DNA from 3 places in the Marinobacter sp. ST-43 genome. Region 3 is predicted to be linked to each of the others. Evidence: predicted binding sites of a transcription regulator. Region 3 holds the regulator's gene; each other region holds the start of a gene.
The links. The regulator FliA, encoded in region 3, starts transcription of late flagellar genes. The targets are predictions, from matches to a motif close to CTAAAGTTTNNNNNNNNNNNGCCGNTAA.

Region 1 (6,131 bases), 540 kb from region 3:
TTACCGGCACAGACATATACCGCTTTCAGCACGAGTTTCCGGACATCACATGGGCCTCCATGGACGCCGCTGATCTGTTGATCGGGCTGCATGATCTGGTGGCCGAGGATATTCCCGAACGCTACCACGACAAATTGCTGTGCCTGCGGCAATCCGCGCCCAAGCCGTCAGTGGCGGGTAGCGCCCGGGCAGAAAAGGACCAGTTCCACGTTTGCGTTATTGGCCATCTGCGTGACGAAAAGGATTCTCTACGTGCTGCCTGGGCCTGCTACCACCTTCCTGAGCAATCCCGCATCGTGGTTTCCTGCGCCGGCAAGGCCCACAACGAGGCGTGGCGGGAAAAGGCGCTGGAAGAAAGCCGGTCCAATCCTCGGTTTCATTATCTGGGTGAGTTGGACAAGCCAAAGCTGGAGCACCTGATGGCCGTGAGTAATCTTATGGTGATCAGTTCCATCATGGAGGGTGGGGCGAATGTGGTGTCGGAAGCCTGTCGGGCGGGCTTGCCGATTCTTGCCTCTGATATTCCCGGCAACCGTGGTTTGCTGGGCGATGACTATCCCGGCTATTTTCCGGTTAAAGATGATAAAGCTCTGGCGAGGCTGATGTTACGTGCGGAAACCGACGCGGAATTCCTGGGGGATTTGCGGGCGAAGGTAAGTGCCCTCGCGTCTGGTTTTTCCCCGGAGAGCGAGCTGGAAAGCCTCGAACTCGCCCTGGTCAGATGCAAAAAAGGGTAGGCCGACGGGCCTACCCTTTATTTTAAGGCATTGGGTTGCGAGATAGGTTTCAGAGTACCTTTTTCGCTTCGGCAGACAACTCGCTGAACCCTTTCAGGCTCTTGAATGCTTCCAGTTTCTGCTTGTCCGCATCGCTGGGGTTGGCAATCTGCTCGATGGAGGTAATGCCAGCCTCTTTCATTTTCTTTGCGGTTGCCGGGCCAATGCCCTTCACGCGGGTAAGGTCAGACTTGTCTGCCGGCTTGGCCGCTTTCTTCGGAGCTGCGGCCTTGGGCTTGGCAGTGCTCGTTTTCTTGGCGGCCGGCTTGGCCGCGGCGGTTTTCTTGGCCGGAGCCGCTTTCTTGGTACCGCTGGCCTTCGAGGTTGATTCGCTGGACTTGGACACTGACTTGCCAGTTTCCCTGGAAGCGATACCCAGGCGCTCCAGCAATGCCGACTGCAGTTCGTGGAATTCATTCATGCGGCGCTCAAATTCGTCGTTAAAGCGCTTCATTTCACGATCACGCAGCTCATCCATGTCTTTCAGGAGCTTGCGTACTGGCTCCTGAACCTGGTTCTGCAGGTTGTCGAACTGCTTCAGTGCGTCGTTAATCAGCCCTTCGATCTGGGCGGATGTTTTCTCGAACTCTTTGTTTACTTTCTTGACGATCTTATCAACGCTTGGCTTGGCTTTCTTTGCCATGGAGAGTCTCCTTACGGAAGGGAAGTGCGGGTGAAGTGAACGGGCATCAGGCCATTTGTCGCATACCGGAAGCGGGACTCGACCCACGCCGGGATTTCAGGCTCTGTTTCTTGAGAACAACTTCTCTTATGCGCCGCAGCTTGTCAGAGAGCGGTGATTCGTCTCGAGCATTTAGCTCAACAAAATCAAGCGAGTAGAAGAAGTTGCTACAGTGTTTTCTCTTTTCGGTAACCAGGCCGGTCAGGCCTTCGGCACGGATTTCTTCAAACGGCATATCCATAACAAGGTCGAGAACCACGGTATCCCCGGGTTCAAACAGCTTGTCCGTTTTCATCACGCAGCCGTAACTGTCGAGTTCATAAAGTCGCGCTTCAACGGTTTCCTTGCGAAAAATGCCGTGTCGGATTCGGAAACGCGCGACCAGGTCCGGTAGTTCTTCGTTCATGGAACGCTTGCTCTGCTATTGAGGTCGGCCAGATATATACTGAACATTAATTAAACAATAGACGGGCCAGAAACTTTTGGCAATGCCGTCAGCTATCTACCGCAGCCCGTTCATGGAAATAATCAGGATTTGGCCCCCTGTGCGGGGCCAAATCTGCCCATTACCGGGTTTTCAGCTCGTAAAGGTCAACACGTCGATCTTTCAGATTGGTGACAGAACCTTCGTTTCTGACCAGTTTGAGCTTTTCCAGATCCATATCTGAAAACATGATCATTTCGGTGTTCGGCGTGGTTTCTGCCATCACTGCATCATGTGGAAATGCGAAATCCGACGGCGAGAATACCGAAGACTGGGCGTACTGAACATCCAGGTTTTCCACTTTCGGCAGGTTGCCCACGCTGCCGGTAATCACCACGTAGCACTCGTTTTCTATGGCCCGGGCCTGGGCACAATGGCGCACGCGCAAATAGCCGTTCTTGGTATCGGTCCAGAAGGGGACACAGATAATGTCCACATCCTGACTGGCGGCGATACGGCCCAGTTCCGGAAACTCAATGTCGTAGCAGATCATGATGGCGACACGGCCGGCATCGGTATCGAATACCTGGAATTTATCACCACCCTCAATAACCCAGTCGCGACGTTCGTGAGGGGTGATGTGGACCTTGCGCTGCTCGTCTACACGACCGTCACGGTGGCACAGGTATGAGACGTTGTAGACCCGGTCATCTTCAATCAGCGGCATGGAGCCGGTGATAATGTTGATGTTGTAACTGACGGCCATTTCCGACATTTCGTTGCGGAACTGTTCGGTAAAGCCTGCGAGGAACCGAATGGCACGGGTCTGATCCATCTGGTCGGTCAGCCCCATCAGCGGCGCGTTGAAAAATTCCGGGAACAGGGCAAAGTCGCTTTTATAATCCGACAGTGCGTCCACGAAGTACTCAACCTGCTTGAGCACCTCCTCCACCGAGGTGAATTCCCGCATCTGCCACTGCACCGCCCCCATGCGCACCTGGGTTTTTTTGACGTTGAGTACCGATGAGGGAGGCGTATAGAGAATGTTTCTCCACTCCAGCAACGTTGCATATCCGAGGGATTTCTGGTCTTCCGGCAGGTATTTGTGCATCAGCCGGGTAACCTGGAAATCGTTGGAAAGCTGGAACGTCAGGATCGGGTCGTAGATTTCCTTGCGATCAACGCGCTGAATGTATTCTTCCGGAGTGTATTGCTCGGCGTACTTGAAGTAGCTGGGAATCCGCCCTCCGGCGAGGATGGCCCGCAGGTTCATGGAACGACAGAGCTCTTTTCGTGCTTCATACAGGCGACGCCCCAGTCGATAGCCCCGGTATTCGGGGTCTATAAACACATCCAGGCCGTAAAGCGAATCGCCGTTGGGGTTGTGCCAGATTTTCTCGTTACGCAGAATCAGGTCGTCGTAGGCGTGAGGGTTGCTGAATCTTTCGTATTTCACGCATACCGTGAGCGCCACCGCCACCAACTGGCCGTTGTCTTCGATACAGATCTGGCCATCCGGAAACTGTTCTACCAGAGCCTTGATGGTTTCTTTTGGCCACGCGCCACCAATGTCGTCGTAAACCCGATCCATCAACTCTTGCAACTGGCCGTAGTCATCAAGGGTCAGGTTACGCAGATTCAGGTGGAGCTCTTCATGGGCCATAGGGTTCTCCCTGTCGTGTCTGGCGAATGTGCTGTGATCTCAGCATTCTAGCAAAGAGTGTTCAAGACTTCGCAGGATCTGCCGTTAGTAAGTATGTTTCGACTACACTAAATGATAAATGCAATTTGTTTTTGACCCTGATTGGAGGCCGTCAGCTTGAACCTATCATTCGCCCAGAAATTGCTGATCGCAATTGGCTCCCTGATCGTGTTGATTATGGGCGCCCTGACAATTTCCAACGATATTCGGCTCCGCTCAACGACCGATCGCTACGTTAGCGCGCTGATGAGCGATGCGGTGGCCCAGAGTACGTCGAGTATTGCCGATTGGCTCAATACGCGCCTGGATATGGCGGAAGCGACGGCGAAGGCGCTGGAACGGACTCGCAACGACGATAACGCCCGCGTTCTTATGGAAGCCATGACCGAAGGTGCCAACATCAAGGACGTGTACGCCGGCACCGAAGATGGCCGCATGCTGATGCGAAGTGCCGAAGTAGAGGCCACGCTTCCACCCGATTATGACCCCCGGGTACGCCCCTGGTACCAGAAAGCCCAGCGTTTGGGGCGGGCGTCGTTTACCGATCCGTACCTGGATGCAACCTCGGACGAGACCATTATTTCCGCCATGGCGCCAATCAAGCGGGGCAATTATGTTGGCGTGGCCGGTATGGATATCAGTCTCAACACAATCGATCAGATGCTATCGACCATTACCCTGGCAGAGACGGGCTATGCGGCGTTAATCAACAATTCCGGCACGGTCCTGTTTCACCCCAACAGCGAGATTGTTGGCAAGAACATCAGCGGCATGATCGGTCAGCAGCCGGTTCTGGACGGTTCTCTGCAGGGATTTGAGAGCGAGGGTGCCGAGTGGAGTGTCAGCTTTCACCCCATCAGCGAAGCCCGGGCCGTGGACTGGTACCTGGCTACGTTCGTGAATGAAAACCTGATCAGTGCTCCCATCGTCGAGGCTCGGACTATGGGCCTGATCATCGCCGGGGTAGGGCTGATTGTTGCGCTTGTCTTGCTCTACTTTGCGATTAGCTTCCTTCTTGCGCCGGTTCGCAGGCTTAATGGCGCCATGTCTCGCATCGCTTCCGGAGATGCGGACCTTACCAAGCGTCTTGATGACTCTGCGTCTGATGAGTTTGGGCAGTTGGCGCGCAGCTTCAATAGCTTTGTTGAGAACATCCAGCAGGTTGTAAAAGAAGTAAAAGAGGGCAGCGACGAACTGGAGGAGAACGTAAAGTCGCTCCGACAGACGTCCAGCGACAGTCGCTCCAGTGTTGAAAACCAGCAGCATGAGATCGACATGATCGCGACGGCAATTAACGAAATGTCCGCGGCGGCGGGTGAGATTGCCCAGAATGCCCAGCAAACTGCGGAAGCCGCAGAGAATGCAGACCAGGAAAGCCGGGGTTCCCTGGAGACCGTCACCGCCTCGCGGGATGCGGTGCAGAAGCTGGTGGGTGAGATAAACGCCGCCGCCGAGGTTATCGACACCCTTGGTAAGGATGTTTCGTCGATTACGACTGTACTTGAAGTCATTCAGGGCATTGCGGAACAAACCAATCTGCTGGCACTGAACGCGGCCATTGAAGCGGCGCGGGCAGGGGATGCGGGACGCGGATTTGCGGTGGTGGCCGATGAGGTTCGGAATCTCGCTCAGCGTACCCAGTCTTCCACCGAAGAAATCAACAACATGATCGAGCGGCTGCAGAAAGGCGCCAACGATGCGGTAGACGTTATGAAAGCCTCTACGGCGGTATCCAACGTGAGTATGGAAAAAGCGCAGGATGCGATGGAGTCTCTGAACCGGATTGTGGAGGCGATTACCGCCATCAGTCAGATGACCTCACAGATCGCCACGGCCTCCGAGGAGCAGACATCGGTGACCGAAGAGTTGAATGCGTCCATCACCCGCATTGCTGACCAGGGCCAGGAAGCGGCCAAGGCGGCCAGCGAGAACGATGTTTACAGTGGCCACATCGAGACTATCGGCAGTGTGCTGAATGACAAGGTAACCCGTTTCCGGGTGTAATTCGTGGCGGCCAGGGATGGCCCGCTAGTCTCCGACACTCAGTAGCTCAACGCGGCGCTCCAGGTTTTCCAGGGTTCGACGCCCGACATATCTGGATTCTTCACTAAGATACGGATTCTCCAACGTGATTACTGTGCGCCGTTCAAGGCCCAGTGATGATACCGCTCTGCCAAACCAGTTTTTCAGATACACCGCGAAGCTGCCGTCCAGGATCGCTCGCTCCAGACCCAGTTGCAGGCGTTGCGCGGTTTCGTGATCGTCCGGGGCCACAAAAAGGTAGGATGGCATGGCGTAGGCCAGCAGGATGTTTGGCTCGATTACCAGGTCGTCGGCTTTGTTATGTTCGAGGTCGAACAGCACTTCGCTCACACCGCGGGCGTAACAGTCGAAGCGTTTATTGCGAAGCATACCAAAGAGTATTTCATAGCGGGTGTGGGTGATCACGGTAATGCCGTTAGCTTCGAGAATCGGGGTGTCTGGCCAGTGTGCGCCCTGGCCAATACGGATATCTCGCTGGCGCAGGTCGTCCAGGCTGGATACCCC
Region 2 (6,131 bases), on a different contig from region 3:
CCGACGTGACCGGCCTTGAGGCAGTTCTTGTTTTCCGCGAAACCCCGATGTATCTGGCCATTAACAAGGACTCTGATCCCGACCTGATCAAAGCCCTGAATACGGCTTACCAGGCCATGCAGGAAAGCGGTGAGATAGACACCATTTCGCGTTCTTACGGGCTCTGATCGCCAAGTGGCTTTTTGCCGGCCCCGCCAGCTCTCAGGCTAACGCGGGGCCAGCAGCTTACGCATTGCTCACCTGAAACTGACCGGTCAGGTTTTTCAGCTTGTTTGCCGACACGTGCGTCATCTCAGAACTGGCCGTCAACCCCGCGATCACCGTCGTCATGAAGCTTACGCTGTCAGCAACGCCACTGGTCTGGGCACTCTGGACCGCGTTGGTTTCCGCAATGCCCGAGATCGCCCGGAAGAGCTTGTCGACCATGTGATGCAGCTCGGCATTGTCATCCGACGCTGCCCGGGCCTGAGCCAGACGGGTCTCCATTTCTGCCATGCCGTCTTCCATCGTGGTTACGGCGCGCTGAGTTTCTTCCCGCACCCGATACAGACGCTCATCAATTTCCGTCGTGGCCTGGGCTGTCCGACTGGCCAGTTGCCGTACCTCATCGGCGACGACTGCAAATCCCCGCCCTGCCTCACCGGCCCGAGCCGCTTCTATGGCCGCATTGAGCGCTAGCAGATTGGTCTGGGCAGCAATGTCGTTGATCATTTCAGCCGCCTTGCCGATCTCATCCGTGCGTTCACTCGCGGCGCGGATACCCTCGGCCGAACGCACGATAACGTCGCGAATGCTCTCGGTTTCACGGCTGACACGGGCAAACTGATCTTTAGCGCGAGCCACCACATCTTCCATGCTTACCCGCATTTCCTGTGCGGTGGTCGAGGCATTTTCGATTTCGTTCTGCTGCAGATCTGCGCCCTTCAGCATCTGCTCTATGTCGTGTACCACCTGCTGAATCTTTTCATCCGCCTGGCGGTTCTGACCCACAAGGTGTTCACTGGCGGAGCGGGATTCACCCGCAAGACTGATGACCTGCCCCACCATGCCGTCGAGGGTATCCAGAAAGCTGTTCATCCAGCGCGCGAGATCCCCGCTCTCATCCCGCTTGGTCTTGCCAACATCGAGACGCTGGCGCAGATTCCCGCCTCCTTCGGCAATGTTTCGTATGACATCCGCGAGTGATGACAGGCTATCTGCCAATGGCTTGGCGGAACTTGCCCGGAAGATGACAAGACCCAGGAGCGCAACCATCGCGTTCACGGAGGCTTCCAGCCACAGGGGAGCACCGCTTGCCGAAACCGCTACGTTGGCTGCCCAGATAAGCGCCATAAGGACCCCGAGCCGCGCTGTCAGTCGATAGCTGACCGAACGTTTCCGATACACCTCCTCCAGGTCGCCTTCACACATCATGCCCCAACGATCAGGAGACCCGGGTAACTGGAAGGTCACGCCTTTGCCAATCACCGGTATGTGGCGATAGTCGGAATAGCCGGGGTACTTAACGTAGAGGTTTTCACCGCGGGCCATGGTTTCCCGTACCCCCGGGTGCAACTGCCCCGTAGCCGGGTCGGTAAAACGTATTTCGAATTCGGTGTGTTCCCGAATCCGTACTGTACCGAAGCCCGTACGGATTCCGTCTTTGAGGTTGTCGCCGTGACTGAAGGTAGCGTCTTCAAACCGCGAGCGCGACAGGGCAACTCCCGGTCTGATCGATGGATCAAACTGACTGTCGATCATGAAAATGTAGTTGTCGCCAGACTCTTCAAAAATGTGCCCGGCCTCGCGCTGAATCAGGTCACTCATGACATCGTTCGGAACCCGGGCACAGACTGCCGCTGCCTGATTGCCAGCAAGAGCGACCGGCTGGTAGAACATCAGCGTGACATCGTCATGAAATCTGGAAGTTGTGGCACCAAGCTGCAAGGTGACCGGGTCACTGTAGGGCCCGTGGAGAAACCGCTCTCTCACCCCTCGTTGCACGGCCGCGGGCATGAGGCCTGCGGCTCCGTTTCTGCCGGTCACCGTCGAGGCGACAACAGAGCCATCTTCTTTCACAACGAAAAGCTCGGAAATTTCCCGGAGGCGCGTAACGGCCGAATCCAGTACCTCTGAAATGCTATCGTGTTCGCTACCCTCAAGTCGTGCCGCAAGCCCCTCAAGGAAGGCCCACTTGCCATTTGCCCAGTTAATCAGCGCTTCGCGACGGGTTTTCGCGATGCTCTCGAATATCTCTTCATTCGTTGCATATTGCTGGCGGTTCAAAAAACAGGACCATCCCATCCGCAATTTACCTGTGGCCCCAAACCAGGGCAACCAGCCCCGCTCATCGGATGAAAGGTTCATGGAATCACTGCGTAAAGTCATAGCGCGCCTTCCTCAATCGGTACTGCATGCCTGCACGACAACGATGTGGTGCAAACATACCTGCTTTCAGAAGGAAGCTAAGCAAAGAGCGGGCCTGAACCGGCGGACCGGTCAAAACCTGAAGGGAAGTAGCAACTGCCGGATTCAAACGATGAGAGAGGCGCACCATCGAGGTGCGCCATCAAAAAAATGCACTAAAGAAGGGCGAGGCGCCCCTGGGCTCAGCGGGTCTTCAGATTCTCCAGAAACTCAGCCATTTCTGCTTGCATGTCGACAACACGTTGCCGCCATTCCGCCTTGTAGGCCGCAAACTCCTCGCTCAATTCGCTCAATTGCAGCTGGGCTTCGGCGGCGGTCGCAGTGCTCTCCGCAAGCGTTTTCAAGTTGACTTCAGACAACTGCTCCCGCTGGTCTTCAAGCCTGATTACCGTTTCGTTCAAGGTACGTCTGTCCTGCGGCGTTGCAGATGGGGTAGATTCAAGGGCTTCCCGCAGGGATTCAGACAGCTCTTCCAGATGCTGGCTCAGCTGGTCACCGTACTCTTCAGCCAACGCCGACATATCTTCATTCATACTCTGGGCCTGTTGCTGCAACTCCCGCCCCAGCCTCTCAAGCTCTACCGCCATCTCATCAGATTGATTTGCCCAGCGACTCTTGAGATCTTCACCCAGTTTTTCCAACTGCCCAACAAGACTTCCCCAAACCGGGCCCTGTTTCAGGGCATCGCCGGTGCGATAATAATCCACCAGCCAGTCGTCACCTTTACGTACCAGATAGGTTAAGGACTCCGTGGCTTCGTTCTGGCCCTCCAGACCACTCAGGGTGGTGGTTACCCGGGCCAGATTGTCGTCAATGACCACACGCCCCCACTCAACACTCACGTTCTGCCATTGCTGTTCAAAACCATCGAACGCCGCTTCATCGACCAGGGTTGAATAATCTGCGGCCGCTTCAGCATCCTCTTCAAGTACAGCTTGCCAAAACGCTTCCGATACTTCCTGGGGCGATTCCGGGCGACTGCACCCTGTCGCCATGAGTACGAAAAACACCAGAAAAGGAAAAAGTACATATTTCATTGATCAACCTCATCGATCGCTCGGGAACAGTGACCCGGATTTTACATCAGGTGAAGGACAGCATTAGCGACGATTGCCCATCGTTAAGATATCGTCGTACTCCCACACTCTCACCACTGCACCGCCCGAAGTGATTCCGCTAATGGTCTCAAGCTCGTTGACCATGGCCGACGCTACGGCTTCCGCGTCAATCGCCCGATATTTTCTCAGTGGCCCGATCAACGCCCGATTCGCAACCGGCATGACGGCCACACCAAGAGCCTCGGCCGTTCGAGCCTCCTTGCGCTGCCCCAGCAACAGGCTCGGGTGGTAGATCGCAAGATAAGGAAATTTCAGCGCCCGGACATTTTCCTCAAGCTCTCCTTTGACTCGATTGTAGAAAACCGGGGATTGCGAAGATGCTCCGATGGCCGACATCAGAATCAATGCCCGTGCACCTGCGTTACGGGCCATCTGAGCTGCCTTCAATGCATAGTCATGATCGACCTTGCGAAAGGCTTCTCTGGAGCCTGCCTTTTTCAGGGTTGTTCCAAGACAACAGATCAGGACATCCACCTGGAAAGCGTCAGGCTGAGCCTCCATCGCATCAAAATCCATGAAGCGCTGCTCCAGTTTCGAATTTTCCACGACCATCGGCCGGCGAACCGGAGCGATCACAGTCGATATCTCCGGCTGCTCGAGGAGCTTCTCCACCACCATGCCTCCGGTCAGGCCGGTAGCGCCTAAAACCATCACCTTCATTCGGTGTCTCCCTGTGTTCATCGCTTCTGATTGGTTGCCGGATTGCGTAGGATGATACTCGTAAACACCCGAATCCGAGCTCTCAACACGTGCCACTATGCTGAAATTATCCAATGCCGTCGAACTGGCAGACTGGGAAATCCAGATTACGCAGATACGATCCCAGGGGGCCGGCGGCCAGAATGTGAATAAGGTTGCCTCTGCCGTTCACCTCCGGTTCGACATCCTGCATTCCACCCTGCCGCCGTTTTACAAAGAACGTTTGATGGCATTGTCCGACCAGCGCATCAGTAAAGACGGCGTGATTGTGATCAAGGGGCAGTCTTTCCGCACGTTTGAGCAGAACAAAGAGGACGCGCTGAACCGACTCAAGACTCTTATTCAGGAGGCAGTAAAACCGCAAAAAGCCCGCCGGCCAACACGACCGACAAAATCCTCCCAACGGCGGCGTGTGGATAACAAAACCCGCCGTGGGGAGATCAAATCCCTGAGGGGAAAAGTAAAAGGCTAAGTCAGCCCCTGCTCTTTCGCCAGGGCTGATGCGGCCCGGGGACCGGTCCACAAAGAAGGGAGAATAATCAACGACACCGGAATGGCTGTGATGACAATGAACTGTTGCAACACCCCAATCTGACCGGCCCCCATATAGAGAAGAATCGCGGCCATCAGTGCCATGGCGCCACCCCAGAAAACGCGAATCCAGGGTTGCGGCTCGTCATGGCCGGCCCCCACCATCGCAATGGAGTAGCTCATCGAATCTCCGGTTGTCGCCACAAAGATAGTGGTCAACAACAGGATGGCAGCCGCCATCCAGGTGCCCCCCGGCAGTGCCTGAGCAACCGTCAATGTGGCGACATCAAACTGAAAGCTGTTGAGGGCGTCGGTCAAATCAAACGTGCCAGACAGCTGATGATAGATGCCGGATCCACCCAGCAACGTGAACCAGATGGTCGTAGCGATGGGTGCCAGTATGGCGACCGCCATGATGGTTTCACGGACGGTTCTACCCCGTGAGATTCTCGATACAAACACTGCCATCAAGGGGGTATAGCCAATAAACCAGGCAAAGAAAAACACCGTCCACCACTTCATCCACCAATCGGGCGCCGTTTGTGCTGTCATCGTGGCCATGGAGAAAAACGAGCCCAGATACTGCCCCATGGATTGCACGTAGACATCCGTAAGGAATAGCGTTGGGCCAAACACAAATATAACGCCGGCGATGACCAGCGCCAGGATGACGTTGAAACGACTGAGCAGCTGGATACCCCGATGCAGTCCGGTCATTGCGGATGTCATGTATACCCCGGCCAGCACGGTCAGAACCATGAGCTGGGTGCCATAATCATCGGAGACACCAAAAAGCTCATGCAAGCCAAAGCTCATCTGTGTCGCCAGAAAGCCGATCGGGCCCACGGTGCCGGCAACCACGGCGATCACGCAGGCAGCATCCACGACTCCGCCCAGGCGCCCGCGGACGACGCGCTCACCTAAAACGGGATAAAGCAGCGTACGTGGCTGCAGCGGCTGCCCTTGGGAGTAATGCGCGCGAGAGAGCACGATGGCCGTTAATGAACCAAGCACAGCCCAGGCGAGAAACCCCCAATGCATAAATGACTGGGCTAGCGCAGGTGCAACGGCGGCAGGGGATGCGGCTTCGGTATCAAACGCCGGCGGGGTGACCACAAAATGATAGATCGGCTCACCGGCTGCGAAGAAGACTCCGCCACCGGCCAGCAACGTACACATGATCATCGATAACCAGCGGAACCGGCCAATCTCCGGCTCATCCAGCCCTCCAATCCTGGCCCGACCGGCCCCGCTTACGCCCGTGGCAACCGCCACAAAAAACGTGAGCAGCAGGAGCAGCTGGAAAAAAGAACCAAGATATTTTGCGGTCCACGAAAAACCGTGACCAATCAGGTCAGCCACGTAATCGGCATCGAC
Region 3 (6,131 bases):
CGGATCGTCCGGGTGGCGAGGGGCAGGCACTGCCGGCGCCGGGAGAAACCCGCGAGCTCGGATGGGATGACGTGGCCACGGTGGACATTGTCGGGCTGGAAGTGGGCTACCGCCTGATTCCGCTGGTAGACAAATCCCAGGGTGGACAATTGCTCAGTCGGATCAAAGGGGTTCGTAAGAAGCTTTCGCAGGATCTGGGCTTCCTCATGCCCTCGGTGCACATTCGCGACAACCTGGATCTTATGCCGAACGTCTACCGGATTACCCTGATGGGCGTGACCATTGCCGAGGCCGAGATCCATCCGGAGCGGGAGCTGGCCATTGATCCGGGGCAGGTGTTTGGCAAAGTTGAAGGCATTGCCGGCAAGGACCCCGCCTTCGGCCTGGACGCCATCTGGATTGAGTCCGACAGAAAGGATCAGGCCCAGACCCTGGGTTACACCGTAGTGGATGCGAGCACCGTGGTGGCGACACATCTGAACCAGATTCTGCAGAAACACGCTCACGAACTAATCGGTCACGAGGAGGCCCAGAAGTGGCTGGACCAGCTGGAGAAGATTTCGCCCAAGCTGGCGGAGGAGCTGGTGCCGACCACCATTTCCATCAGCATCCTGCTGAAAGTGTTGCAGAACCTGTTGAAAGAAGAAGTGCCGGTGCGGGATATGCGCTCCATTGCCGAGGCCATCGTGAACGTGCATCCGAAGAGTCAGGACCCGAAAGTGCTGACCACGGTGGCTCGCCAGGCGCTGCGCCGAATGATTGTTCAGAGTATCTGCGGCAACGACGCCGAAATCCCCGTTATCACGTTGGATCCAGACCTGGAACAGTTATTGCTAAAGTCTGTTCAGCAGAGTCAACAATCCGGCGGTCAGGATGATATTGGTCTGGTGCTTGAGCCCAACATGGTGGAAAAGCTGCAACGATCCCTTCAGGACAGCGTGCAACGCCAGGAAATGCTCGGCAAGCCTGCCATCCTGCTGGTTTCAGGGCCCTTGCGGCCAGTACTGGCGAAGTTTGCCAGCTATGGGGTAGAGCGTTTGCATGTGCTCTCGTACCAGGAAATCCCGGATAACAAACAGATCACGATAGTCGCCTCTGTAGGTCAATAAACCGACGGAGCATCGCGGGAAGCCAGAGCGCTTGCCGGTGGGAGGATGAAGCAGCATGAAAGTAAAACGGTTTTTTGCGCAGTCCATGGCTGAGGCCCTGAAGCAGGTAAGCCACGAAATGGGGCCGGATGCCGTTATTCTGTCTAACCGCCGGGTTGATGGTGGTGTTGAGATCGTGACGGCACTCGACTACGACGAAAACATGGCGCGCCAGCGTCTGGGTGAAAGAGCGGTTGAAGCCACCAACGGCTCCCGGCTGGCAGAGATGCAGGCCGAGCAGCATCGTCGGCTGGAAGATGAGCTGAACCGGTCCCGCAGTCGCATTCGTGAGGTTCGGGAAAAGCGCGCAGGAAGTGGCGCCTCAGGTGGCGCGGCGTCGTCCTTGTCTTTCGAGGCGGCCGATTTTCCGGCGTCACGTCCCAGTGATGTAACAGTGGCAAAGCCGTTTGCGGGTAGCGAATCCGGCGCCGGTGGCTATGCCGATGAACTGGCCAGTATGCGTGCCGAAATCAGCTCTCTGCGTGATCTGGTCAGTGGTAAGGCTGCAACTGCCACGCCGACCGGCAACAGCGCAGTTCAGCAACGATTGGCCGAGCGCCTGCAGGAGTTCGGTTTGGGCGCGGAGCTGGCCGGCTCTCTGTCCCGTCGGCACCGGGCCGGGCGTCTGGAGGACGGCTGGAAGCAGTCACTGAAAATGCTGGCGACCGGCGTTCGTACCGGTCGCGAAGACTGGCTTGATGCCGGCGGTATCTATGCCCTGGTCGGGCCAACCGGGTCTGGCAAAACCACCACCATTGGCAAGCTGGCGGCCCGCTACGTCCTTGAGCATGGTCCGGATTCGTTGGCACTGGTGACCACCGACCGCTATCGTGTGGCCGCTCATGAACAGCTCTTCGTGTTCGGCCGCATCCTGAATGTGCCCGTGCGTGTGGTGGATGAGAGCCATTCCCTGGATGACATTCTTGATGAGTTATCGGATCGACACCTGGTGCTGATTGACACTGCCGGCCTGACCAGTGCCGACCGCGGTTACCAGGAACAACTGGCGGAGTTGGCTCGCAGCGATCACAATATCCGTACACATCTGGTGGTCTCCGCCACCAGTCAGCCACGTATCATGAAATCCGTGTGGCATTGCTATAAGATGGCAAGCCTTGCAGGCTGCATCATGACCAAGATTGATGAGGCCCTGACCCTGGGCGAAGCGCTCGGGTTCGTTATGGAGACCAGCTTACCGGTGGCCTGGTACACCGATGGCCAGAAGATACCGGAAGATCTCCAGAGGGCGGAGGCCATTCCGTTAGTGCGCCTGGGCGTAGAACGGCTTAAGGCCGTGCAGAGCGCACAGACAGTCGCCGAAGGTGCCTGAGCCTCGTTGGCGACCAGAATAAAACACCGGCACGCGTGCCCGTACAAGAACGTAGTAAGAGACTGATAACAGTATGAGCAGACCACATCCGGTTCAGGTGATTGCGGTTTCCGGCGGCAAGGGCGGTGTCGGCAAGAGCAATGTTTCGGTCAATCTCGGTATCGCCCTGGCCCAGAAGGGGCGCCGGGTTGTCTTGCTGGACGCGGATCTCGGGCTCGCCAACATCGATGTGTTGCTCGGCATTACTGCTAATCGAAATCTGCAAGACGTACTCAGCGGCGATTGTGATCTGAAAGACGTGCTGGTGAATGGTCCTGGTGGTATCAAGATTGTACCGGCTTCCTCCGGCACCCAGCGTATGACCCAGCTCAGCGCCATGGAACATGCCGGCCTGATCAACGCTTTCAGTGAGCTGGGCGATCAGATTGACGTTCTGATTGTGGATACCGCCGCAGGTATTTCTGAATCGGTAGTCAGCTTCCTCAGGGCCTCGCAGGAACTTCTGCTGGTGGTCTGCGACGAACCTACCTCCATTACCGATGCCTACGCGCTGATCAAGCTGATGAACCGGGATTATGGCACGAACCGCTTCCGTATCCTGGCAAACCAGGTCCGCAATGAGCAGGAAGGCCGCCATCTGTTTGAAAAACTGACCCGGGTCACCGAGCGTTTTCTGGATGTGGCACTACAATATGTAGGTATCGTGCCTTACGACGAGGCCGTCAAGAAAGCCGTCCAAAGACAGAAAGCGGTATTGGATGCCTATCCGAGGGCGAAAGCCTCGCTGGCTATCCGGGCTCTGGCCGAAAAAGTGGATAGCTGGCCTTTGCCGTCCTCTCCCAGGGGGCATCTCGAATTCTTCGTGGAGCGGCTCGTCGAAGTCTGATCTGAATCCAGTCCTACAAGAAAACCGGATACATGACATTGGCGAAACATCTGGGAATTTACCACCAGGCCGGCGCCAGGAGCCCTTCAGCCCTGATTGAAGAGCATGCGCCGCTGGTCAAGAAAATCGCCCTTCATCTCATGGCCCGGCTGCCGCCATCAGTGCAGCTGGAAGACCTTATGCAGGCAGGTATGATTGGCCTGCTGGAGGCCGCGCAGCGCTATTCTTCCGGCAAAGGTGCCACCTTTGAAACCTACGCAGGGATTCGCATCCGCGGTGCCATGGTGGATGAGATCCGCAAGGGCGACTGGGTGCCCCGCTCAGTGCATCGCAACGCCCGGCGAATCGCCAGTGCTATCAAACAAGTGGAAGATCGTACCGGGTGCGAGGCCCAGGATGCCGAAGTAGCTGAAGAGCTCGGTATTGGTCTGGACGAGTATCATGCCTCACTGGCCGACGCGAACAGCGGTAGACTTTTTAGTCTTGATGAGCTCAATGAATCCGGCGAGCTGCCGATAGAAGAAGCAGAGACCAGTGGTAATCCACTGGACGGTATTGCTTCCGGCGCTTTCCAGCGCAGTCTGGCAGACGCCATTGAGCAGTTGCCTGAGCGTGAAAAGCTGGTATTGAGCCTGTATTACCAGGAAGAGCTCAACCTCAAGGAAATTGGGGCGGTGCTCGGGGTCAGTGAGAGCCGGGTAAGCCAGATTCACAGCCAGGCGGCGTTGCGACTTCGCAGCCGGCTGGCCGAATGGCGGGACGGTGACAACGACTGATCGGCCAGGTGCTGTGTTTCTCTTTCAGCAAGCTGTGTAGCTTTTGGTAAACGATGCTTTACAACGTGCGCAAACACCACACAATAAGCGCTTAAGGTAGCAGCCTGCTAGACTTCCAAAAGGCTGAATGAATTCCGGGTGTTACTGACTGGAGGTCCCATTGGACAAGAACATGAAAATTCTCATTGTGGATGACTTCTCCACAATGCGACGCATCATCAAAAACCTGCTGCGAGATCTCGGCTTCACCAATACGGATGAAGCAGACGATGGCAACACCGCGTTGCCCATGCTCCGAAGCGGCAAGTATGACTTCCTGGTGACTGACTGGAACATGCCCGGCATGTCGGGCTTTGACCTTCTGAAGGCTGTCCGTGCTGATGAAAACCTGAAGAACCTGCCGGTTCTGATGGTAACGGCAGAGGCCAAGCGGGACCAGATCGTGGCTGCGGCTCAGGCCGGGGTGAACGGATATGTGGTCAAGCCTTTCACGGCAGCCGTGCTGAAGGAAAAGATCGAGAAAATCTTCGAACGAATCCAGTAACCAGAGGTCGGATGGCTCGCCATGAGTGATACCAAACAGAACCATCAGGGCCTTGATCCGGAGGTGGCGGAGAAGCTTCAAAAGCAGGCCTCCGACCTGGCCGAGAATGTAAACGCCGGGAATTATGCCAAGGCGATGACCCTGATCAATGAACTGAGCGAGGTTCGCGATCAGAGTCTGTATCGGGAAGTGGGGCGACTGACCCGCAGCCTCCATGAGGCAATCCGGAACTTCCAGATAGACCCGCGTAATGCCGAGCAGAAAGAAGTGCTGTCGAAGATGAGCGACGCTTCTGACCGTCTGGCCTATGTGGTTCAGATGACCAGCCAGGCGGCGAACCGCACCATGGATCTGGTTGAGGAAAGCATGCCGGTGGCTCACGCCATGCGGGATGAAGCGGTTTCCCTGCGGGATGAGTGGCAGCGTCTGCGCCGTCGTGAAATGGAGCCTGCGGAGTTTCGCGAGCTTTATGGTCGCATCGACAAGTTCTTCGCGGGCCTGACGACAGACTCCGACAGTCTGTACCAGAATCTGTCGGAAATCCTGCTGGCTCAGGATTTTCAGGATCTTACTGGCCAGGTTATCCAGAAGGTCACCGCGTTGGTGAAAGAAGTGGAAGACAATCTTCTTGGCTTGGTAGTGATGGCCAGCCACGTGGATCAGCTGACCGGCACGGTGCATCAGATTGAAGAAAAAGAAGAATCGGCCGAAAAAGGGGTAGGACCACAGATTAAAGCTGATGAGCGGGAAGATGTAGTTTCGGGGCAGGACGACGTGGACGATCTGCTGTCCAGTCTCGGATTCTGATAATAAAGAGGGTGACGCATGGCGTTAGATGCTGATGAAGAGATCCTGCAGGACTTCCTGGTAGAAGCCGGCGAGATACTCGAAAAGTTGTCGGAGCAGCTGGTGGATCTGGAGCAGCATCCCGATGACAGCGATCTGCTGAACGCCATTTTCCGTGGCTTCCATACCGTGAAAGGGGGCGCTGGCTTCCTTCAACTGGAGGCACTGGTTAATTGCTGCCACTCTGCGGAGAACGTGTTTGATATTCTCCGGAACCACAAGCGCAAGGTAACACCGGACCTGATGGATGTGGTGCTGGAGGCGCTGGACAACGTTAATGCCATGTTCGAAGAAGTTCGCAACCGGGAAGAGCCGACGCCTGCGCCGGACGAACTGATCGAAGCCCTGGACGCCCTCGCCAAACCTGAGTCCGAGGATACACCGGCGGCGGAAGCGCCAACCCCGGCACAGGAGTCGTCGTCTGCGGATGTCGGGCCGCAAGGGGACCAGGGCGATATCACTGACGATGAATTCGAGCAGTTGCTGGACGCGTTGGCGGATGAAAAATCCGATGGCCAGAAACCGGTCGGCAACGGGCAGGTGAGCACCCCGGCCGAATCTGCCGGCGGCTCAGACAGTGATGAGATTACCGACGATGAAT

Region 1: the regulator FliA is predicted to act here: its motif matches at 3,606-3,633, upstream of QPL98_RS02960 (methyl-accepting chemotaxis protein).
Region 2: the regulator FliA is predicted to act here: its motif matches at 2,464-2,491, upstream of QPL98_RS05685 (methyl-accepting chemotaxis protein).

Annotation. Positions count from the first base shown of each region.
Region 1 covers NZ_JASSVO010000001.1:621,795-627,925, forward strand. The annotation lists gene senB (selenoneine biosynthesis selenosugar synthase SenB) at 1-737, shown strand, start outside; gene QPL98_RS02945 (helix-hairpin-helix domain-containing protein) at 787-1,419, opposite strand; gene QPL98_RS02950 (hypothetical protein) at 1,466-1,864, opposite strand; gene QPL98_RS02955 (bifunctional GNAT family N-acetyltransferase/carbon-nitrogen hydrolase family protein) at 2,025-3,545, opposite strand; gene QPL98_RS02960 (methyl-accepting chemotaxis protein) at 3,702-5,588, shown strand; gene QPL98_RS02965 (transporter substrate-binding domain-containing protein) at 5,613-6,131, opposite strand, start outside.
Region 2 covers NZ_JASSVO010000002.1:315,867-321,997, forward strand. The annotation lists gene QPL98_RS05680 (ABC transporter substrate-binding protein) at 1-167, shown strand, start outside; gene QPL98_RS05685 (methyl-accepting chemotaxis protein) at 226-2,367, opposite strand; gene QPL98_RS05690 (hypothetical protein) at 2,589-3,443, opposite strand; gene QPL98_RS05695 (NAD(P)H-binding protein) at 3,507-4,184, opposite strand; gene arfB (alternative ribosome rescue aminoacyl-tRNA hydrolase ArfB) at 4,282-4,695, shown strand; gene QPL98_RS05705 (BCCT family transporter) at 4,692-6,131, opposite strand, start outside.
Region 3 covers NZ_JASSVO010000001.1:80,816-86,946, forward strand. The annotation lists gene flhA (flagellar biosynthesis protein FlhA) at 1-1,109, shown strand, start outside; gene flhF (flagellar biosynthesis protein FlhF) at 1,165-2,478, shown strand; gene QPL98_RS00390 (MinD/ParA family protein) at 2,552-3,364, shown strand; gene QPL98_RS00395 (RNA polymerase sigma factor FliA) at 3,397-4,140, shown strand; gene cheY (chemotaxis response regulator CheY) at 4,301-4,684, shown strand; gene QPL98_RS00405 (protein phosphatase CheZ) at 4,706-5,491, shown strand; gene QPL98_RS00410 (chemotaxis protein CheA) at 5,510-6,131, shown strand, end outside.